2 regions of the Lachnospira eligens ATCC 27750 genome follow, and region 1 is predicted to be linked to the other one. Evidence: predicted binding sites of a transcription regulator. Region 1 holds the regulator's gene; the other holds the start of a gene.
What was found. The regulator HrcA, encoded in region 1, represses chaperone genes, less so after heat shock. The targets are predictions, from matches to a motif close to TGTTAGCACTCNNNNNNNNNGAGTGCTAACA.
Positions count from the first base shown of each region.

Region 2: clpB (ATP-dependent chaperone ClpB) is a predicted target of HrcA. The motif match lies at 2,428-2,458, and genes of this name have one in related genera.

Region 1 covers NC_012778.1:1,399,781-1,403,994, forward strand. Annotated here, with positions in the region: gene dnaK (molecular chaperone DnaK) at 1-784, opposite strand, end outside; gene grpE (nucleotide exchange factor GrpE) at 852-1,490, opposite strand; gene hrcA (heat-inducible transcriptional repressor HrcA) at 1,508-2,602, opposite strand; gene EUBELI_RS06600 (C39 family peptidase) at 2,814-3,689, shown strand; gene thrC (threonine synthase) at 3,747-4,214, opposite strand, start outside.
Region 2 covers NC_012778.1:1,291,724-1,295,937, reverse strand. Annotated here, with positions in the region: gene EUBELI_RS06125 (GntP family permease) at 1-56, shown strand, start outside; gene garR (2-hydroxy-3-oxopropionate reductase) at 182-1,057, shown strand; gene EUBELI_RS06115 (glycerate kinase type-2 family protein) at 1,100-2,335, shown strand; gene clpB (ATP-dependent chaperone ClpB) at 2,545-4,214, shown strand, end outside.

The DNA.
Region 1 (4,214 bases):
CAGCTGTAGCTGTGATGTAAGGAAGATTGATTTCTGTCTGAGTTGTGCTTGAAAGTTCCTTCTTAGCCTTCTCAGCTGCTTCCTTAAGTCTCTGAAGAGCCATTGTATCCTTAGAAAGGTCAACGCCTTCCTTAGCCTTGAAATCATTTAACATATACTGTGTAACAGCATTATCGAAATCATCACCACCAAGCTTGTTATTACCAGCTGTAGCAAGAACTTCAATTACACCATCACCGATTTCGATAATAGACACATCGAATGTACCACCACCTAAATCGTAAACCATAATCTTCTGCTCATGCTCATTATCAAGACCATAAGCTAAAGCAGCTGCTGTAGGCTCGTTGATAATACGCTTTACATCAAGACCTGCAATCTTACCAGCATCCTTAGTAGCCTGACGCTGTGCATCGTTGAAGTAAGCAGGAACTGTTATAACTGCCTCTGTAACCTTCTCACCAAGATAATTCTCTGCATCTGACTTTAACTTCTGTAAAATCATAGCTGAGATTTCCTGTGGAGTATATTTCTTTCCATCAATCTCAACCTTGTAATCTGTACCCATATGTCTCTTGATAGAAGAGATTGTCTTATCAGCATTAGTAACTGCCTGACGCTTTGCAGGATCACCTACAAGTCTCTCTCCTGTCTTTGAAAATGCAACTACTGAAGGAGTAGTTCTTAAACCTTCTGCGTTAGCGATAACAACTGGCTTACCACCTTCCATTACAGCTACGCAAGAATTAGTTGTACCTAAATCAATACCAATAATCTTTCCCATGATAAAATGTCCTTTCTATAATTAAATTGATTAATACCTTGTGTTACATATGCTTTCTGGCTTATCGCTAGTTAGCAACCTTGACCATGCTGTGTCTTATAACCTGGTCTCTGTATGTGTAGCCCTTCTCAAACTCTTCAACTACGATGTTCTCTCCAACTGAATCATCCTCGACATGCATTACTGCATTGTGGAAATCTGGATTGAACTCACCGCCTAAAGCTTCAATAGGCTTAACATCTGCATCCTCAAGCATCTTTAAAAGCTGCTTGTGAACCATATCCATTCCCTTAGCGAATGGAGTTTCAAGTTCCTCATCTGTCACACTCTTAAATCCTCTGTCGAAATTATCAACAATAGGTAAAAGCTTCTTAATGATATCTGAGGCTCCCATCTCGAACATAGTAGATTTCTCTTTCTCTGTTCTCTTTCTGAAATTATCAAACTCAGCCATCTGCCTCTTTACTCTGTCCTGAAGTTCTTCTATAACTGCATCCTTAGGATCTTTCTTCTTAGAGCTCTCAGTGCTCTCATCCTGTGCCTCGGCCTTGTCTGATTCATCAGCTTCACATGTATTCTGACTTTCATCAGCCTTACATTCTGATTCGCAGTTGCAGGCTTCTTCTTTCTTAGCATCAGTCTCCTGATTCTTTACTTCATCCTGAACTGTCTCTTCTGATTTCTTTTTCTTTACATCCTTTGACACTTCAATACCAACCTTTCCTAAGTTTTCTTAAATACATCATCCAAATGCGTCTGCATCTCTTTTAAGGTATCAACAACCTTTTCATAATCCATACGCTTCGGTCCAATAATACCAATTGTTCCCTTCATTCCATCCTGCAATTCATATGTGGCTGTTACCACACTACAGTCCTTCATGGACTCAACCGGTGTTTCATTTCCTATATATACCTGAATGCCGTGGTTATCATCTTCAGTCTTATCTGAATCATCCTTGTCATTAACAAGTCCAGACAAGCCCTGTTTTTCCTCCAAGGCATATATAAGCTCACTTGCTTTCCCGGAATCACTAAGCTCCGGATACTTGAATATGTTAGTTGCGCCGCTTGTGTATATCTTCAGGTCGTCAGCCTTACTTATAGTCTCAACAATCGCGTCTAACACTTCTTTAACAATACCCATATGCTCACCTGCCTGGCTCTCCATCTTGGATATAAGTCCCAGATGCATTTCCTGCAATGTAAGACCTGTGAGTGTTGTATTAAGAAGAAGATTAAGCTTCAGAAGATTCTCTGGTGAAATATCCTCGCTGATAGTTATAACCTTGTTCCTTATAAGATTACCTTCCATAACAATAACAGCAAGAAGCTTATTCGGTTCAAGCTGTGAAAGCTGAACAAATCTTAACTTATTACCAGTTACCTTAGGAGTTGTTATCATCGTGGCATAATTAGTATTATTCGCCAGAACCTTTGCTACATTCTGAAGAAGCTCCTCTACTCTGTCTACCTTCTCTGATAAGGCATCCTTCATAGAATCAAGTTCTTTCTCTTTATCACCAACCTGCTGTTCTCTTAAGGATATCTCTTCCTCTTTCTGGGCCATTAAATCGTCAACATATAATCTGTAACCCTTATCAGTTGGAATTCTTCCAGCAGAGGTATGTGGCTGTACAATGTAGCCAAGCTCTTCTAAGTCTGCCATCTCATTCCTTATAGTTGCTGAACTTAGCTGTAAGTCAGTCAGCTTGGAAATCGTTCTTGAGCCAACCGGTTCTCCGGTATCAAGATAATTCTGAATAACAGCTTTAAGTATCTTAACCTTACGGTCATCCAGTCGTCCATCCGTCTCCATGGCATCCTCTCCTTTCATCTTGTTAGCACTCATCAGATTGGAGTGCTAATATCGATACATTTAAGATATCACTACCCTTTCGTGATGTCAACAATAATATTTCTTTTTTCTATAAATAATTTATAAATTTATTGAACAGAATCTTAACATACTATATAATTCAGCTATAAATATCATTATTATATATAGAGATATTTACCAAGGAGTTATAATGAAAAAACACAGTTCAAAAAAAACATTTTTAAAGATTCTGCTTATACTTTCTCTTATCGCTGCATCTGTTACAATATCATCATTCCTTATCAATATGAAAAATTCTTCTCCTGATAATGTAAGTATTAACATAACACCAGTTGGGACTATTTCATCGGATGATTTATCGCGTGGAGAAGTTAATAATTCTGACAGTTCACAGGATAATAATAAAAATAATAATCCAGAGGATTCTTATAAAGATTTTCACAATACAATTCATTCTGAAAATGAACTGAAAGAACTACTGACATCTGGAAGAAAAGCGTATATAGATAATTTTCCGTGTCTGAATCAGTTACCGGAGCTTCCTACCGGCTGTGAAGTCACATCTCTCACTATGGTTCTTAACTATCTTGGATATGATGCTGATAAGACAGACCTGGCTGCTAATTATTTAAAAAAAGAAGACTACCCTGCTGCCAATCCTAACACAGCTTTTGTAGGAACACCTTTTGATAAATCATCATACGGCTGCTATGCTCCAGTTATTACAGATTGTGCTAATCTGTATGGTGCCCATGCCATTAATATATCTGGAGCCTCAATCGACCAGCTCTGCCAGTATGTTGAAAATGGACAGCCTGTTATTGTGTGGGCAGCTATGAATATGAATTCTATTGATTATGGTTCTTCTGTATGGATTGCTAAGGATGGTCAGCTTGTTATCTGGCCCGGTATGGAACACTGCCTGGTTATGATTGGATTTGATGCATCAGCAGATGAAGTATACACGGCTGATCCTCTGTTAGGAGAAATAAAAACATATAAATTTTCTGTATTTTATCAAAGATGGCTTGAACTTGGCTGTCAGGGAGTAATTGTTGACAGATAAATAAAAAAACTCCGGACCATCATCACACGGTCCGGAGATTTTTATTTTCTTATAATATTAGATTCCAAGAATCTTCTTAACTTCATCACACATCTTATCAGAATCACATACAGTATCATGAAGAACTGGTGCTGTTCTGATTTCTTCAATTGCGTTAGGAACTTTGACATTGCTTATCTTGCTAAGCTCATCTACAAGTTCGAAGTCTCCCATTGAATCATACTTAGAATCAATAGCATTCATAACACTTCTTGTAAACTTATATGGGCTTGCTGTTGAAGCAATAACTGTTTTAGTTGTATCGCCAGTTTCCTTTCTGTACTTATCATATACAGTTGCAGCAACTGATGTATGTGTATCGATTACATATCCGCAATCTTCATATATCTTCTTGATTGTAGCAGCGTCCTCTGCCTCTGTAGCATAATTGCCATAGAAGTCAGCTAACTGTGCTTTCATATCATCTGTAATCTTGTATTTTCCTTCTGACTTTAATGATGCCATAAGCTCTGCATTCTTAGCTGC
Region 2 (4,214 bases), 110 kb from region 1:
TAATAATGGGTATTGCAGCAATGGTTGAAATATTTATTCTTTCATTAATTTTATAATATAAATGTTACATAATGCGGCTATACTTATGAGAACTATATGGACTTATCAGTATGGTCGCATTATTATATAAAAGAAAGGTTATAATAACAATACATTTAGAACAATATCAGGAGGATTATATATGGTTATAGGCTTTGTTGGATTGGGAATAATGGGAAAACCGATGGCAAAGAATCTTTGCAGAGCTGGATACACATTGATTGTTAATGACCATCATAAGGAAAATGTCGATGAACTTGTACAGGCAGGTGCGAGAAGTGGTGATTTAAAACAGATTGGCATGGAAAGTGATGTGGTTATAACAATGCTTCCAAACAGTCCTCAGGTAAAGGATGTAATGCTTGGGGAAAATGGTATTGCGGGTTATATGAAAAAAGGAACATGTTTTATAGATATGAGTTCAATTAATCCTGTCGACAGCAGATATATTGGTGATGTATTAAAAGAAAAAGGAATTGATATGCTTGATGCACCTGTGTCAGGAGGAGAACCTAAAGCAATAGATGGAACAGTTGCATTTATGGTTGGTGGAGATGAGAAAACATTTGATAAGTATAAACAGATTCTTACACATATGGGTTCATCAGTTACAAGATGTGGTGAACTTGGAGCAGGAAATACAACAAAACTTGCCAATCAGATAATTGTTGCATGTAATATCCAGGCAGTTTCTGAAAGCTTCATTCTGGCAAAAAAAGCCGGAGTAGACCCTGAGCGTGTATTTGAGGCAATAAAAGGCGGACTAGCAGGGTCTACTGTTATGAATGCCAAAGTTCCAATGATGATAGAGGACAATGTTGAACCAGGATTCAGAGTAGATTTGCATATTAAAGATTTGAATAATGCACTTGAGTGTGCTCATAGTGTTGGAGCTCCAGTACCGATGACGGCACAGGTTCAGGAAATAATGCAGTATCTGCATAATAATGGAGATGGAAGCAGCGACCACAGTGCAATTATACATTATTATGAAAAACTGGCAGACACAAAATTATAAATGTTGTTGACAGGTTATTATAATGTCAGGAAGGAGAATCTTATGAATAAAGAATTAAGAGCGGTTGCAGACAATATAATTGATGCGGCAATTAAAGCAGTTCTTCCGGATGAAGCAGTTAAGAAAACACTTAATGACAGGAAATTTGATGGAAAAGTTATTCTTGTAGCAGTAGGAAAAGCCGCATGGCAGATGGCAAAGGCGGCAAGTGACTGTCTGGGAGACAGAATAAATGAAGGAATTGTAATAACGAAGTATGGACATGTAAAAGAGCCGATTGAAAGAATAGAATGTTTTGAGGCAGGCCACCCTGTTCCAGATGAGAATTCATTTAAAGCAACACAGGCAGCTATTGAGATGGTAAGCGGACTCAATAAGAATGATACAGTGCTTTTTCTTCTTTCAGGTGGAGGAAGTGCTTTATTTGAGAAGCCGAAGATTACAGGAGAAGAATTGCAGGATATAACTAATCAGTTACTTGCATGCGGTGCAGATATTGTTGAGATTAATACGATAAGAAAACGCTTATCAGAAGTAAAGGGCGGACGGTTTGCAAAATTATGTGAACCGGCGCATGTATTATCAATAGTATTATCAGATATACTTGGTGACCCACTGGATATGATTGCTTCAGGTCCGGCATGTGCAGATACAACAACATGTGAAGAAGCAAAACATATTGTAGAAAAATATAATCTGAATCTTAGTGAGATGGCTAATAAACTGATGGATATTGAAACTCCAAAGAAACTTGATAACGTAACAACATTTATTAATGGAAGTGTGCGTGAATTATGCAGTGCAGTTTCAAGAGAGTGCTTACAGTATGGATATGAACCAGTAATGCTTACTGACCAGCTATGCTGTCAGGCAAAAGAAGCCGGAAGTTTTCTTGCATCTATAGCAAAGACACATTGTAAGTCAGGAAAGAAGCTGGCATACATAGCAGGCGGAGAAACTGTTGTTAATATTACCGGACATGGTAAAGGCGGAAGAAATCAGGAGATTGCATTATCAGCAGCAGAAGGTATTAAGGGAATGTCAAATGCAGCAGTATTCAGTATAGGCAGCGATGGAACAGACGGACCTACGGATGCGGCAGGTGGATATAGCGATGGTGATACAGCAGGAGTCTTAAAGAATAAAGGAATAGATATATTTGAAGTGCTTAAGAATAATGATGCTTATAATGCATTGAAACTAACAGAGGGGCTTATTATAACAGGTCCTACGGGAACAAATGTTAATGATGTTTCTGTGCTGCTTATATCAGATTGATAAGGTACATAAAGCGATAAAAATATATAATTTAATTATTTATTATAGTGTAAAGCCAGTATTTTGCTGGCTTTATATTTTTTTAATAAATTCATTAGCACTCACCTCTTGACAGTGCTAACAATGAGATGTATAACATCAATTGTAAGAGGAAAACAATAGATAAACAGTGAAGTTAAGCATTCATTGTAATAGAAGGAGGTAATCGTATGAACATTAATAAGTTTACACAGAAGTCTATTGAGGCTGTTAACCAGTGCGAGAAGATTGCCTACGATTATGGTAATCAGGAGATTGATCAGGAACATTTTCTGTACAGTCTCTTAACTATAGAAGATAGTCTTATCGCGAGCCTGATAGAGAAGATGGGAATTGATAAGGACACATTTATTAAGAATATTGAGACTTTACTTAGCCAGAAGAATAAGGTTTCAGGAAATGTACAGCTTTATGTAAGCAATGATCTTAATAAGGTTTTAGTAAATGCTGAAGATGAAGCAAAGAGAATGGGGGATGCATATGTTTCTGTTGAGCATCTTATGCTTGCGATGATTGCAGCACCTAACAAGGGTATAAAGCAGCTTTTTAAGACATATGGAATTAACAGGGAATCATTCCTGTCAGCCCTTGCGACAGTAAGAGGTAACCAGAGTGTTACTTCGGATAATCCGGAGGCAACTTATGATACTCTTAGCAAATATGCTACAGACCTTGTAGAAAGAGCCAAGGATGGAAAACTTGATCCGGTTATCGGAAGAGATAATGAAATAAGAAATGTAATAAGAATTCTTTCCCGTAAGACTAAGAACAATCCGGTTCTTATTGGTGAGCCAGGTGTTGGTAAAACAGCAGTTGTTGAAGGACTTGCACAGAGAATTGTAAGAGGTGATGTTCCAGAAGGCTTAAAGGATAAGAAGCTTTTTGCACTGGATATGGGCGCACTTGTTGCAGGTGCAAAGTATCGTGGTGAATTCGAGGAAAGACTTAAGGCTGTACTTGACGAGGTTAAGAAATCTGAAGGACAGATAATTCTGTTTATTGATGAAATTCACACTATTGTCGGTGCAGGTAAGACAGAAGGTGCTATGGACGCAGGTAATATGTTAAAGCCAATGCTTGCCCGTGGTGAACTTCATTGTATAGGTGCTACAACTCTTGATGAGCACAGAGAGTATATTGAGAAAGACCCGGCACTTGAAAGACGATTCCAGCCGGTTATGGTTGATGAGCCTACAGTTGAGGATACTATCTCAATCCTTAGAGGTCTTAAGGACAGATATGAAGTGTTCCATGGAGTTAAGATTACAGATGGCGCACTTGTAAGTGCAGCTACTTTGTCAGACAGATATATTTCAGACAGATTCCTGCCAGATAAGGCTATTGACCTTGTAGATGAGGCATGTGCAATGATTAAGACTGAACTTGATTCAATGCCTGCCGAACTTGATGAGAAGAGAAGAAAGATTATGCAGCTTGAGATTGAGGAGGCTGCTCTTAAGAAAGAGACAGATAACCTCAGTAAGGAAAGACTTGATGCATTACAGAAGGAATTATCTGAATTAAGGTCTGATTTCAATATCCAGAAAGCTAAATGGGACAGCGAGAAATCTTCTGTTGACCAGGTAAGCAAGTTAAAGGAAGAGATTGACCAGATTAATACCCAGATAGCACAGGCTAAGAGAGAATATGATCTTAATAAGGCAGCAGAACTTCAGTATGGTAAACTTCCACAGGCACAGAAGGCTTTGGAAGAAGCTGAGAAGAAGTCAAGTAATAGAGATATGAGTCTTGTTCATGAAAGTGTTACTGAGGAAGAGATTGCCAAGATTATATCAAGATGGACTGGTATTCCGGTTAGCAAGTTAAGTGAGTCTGAAAG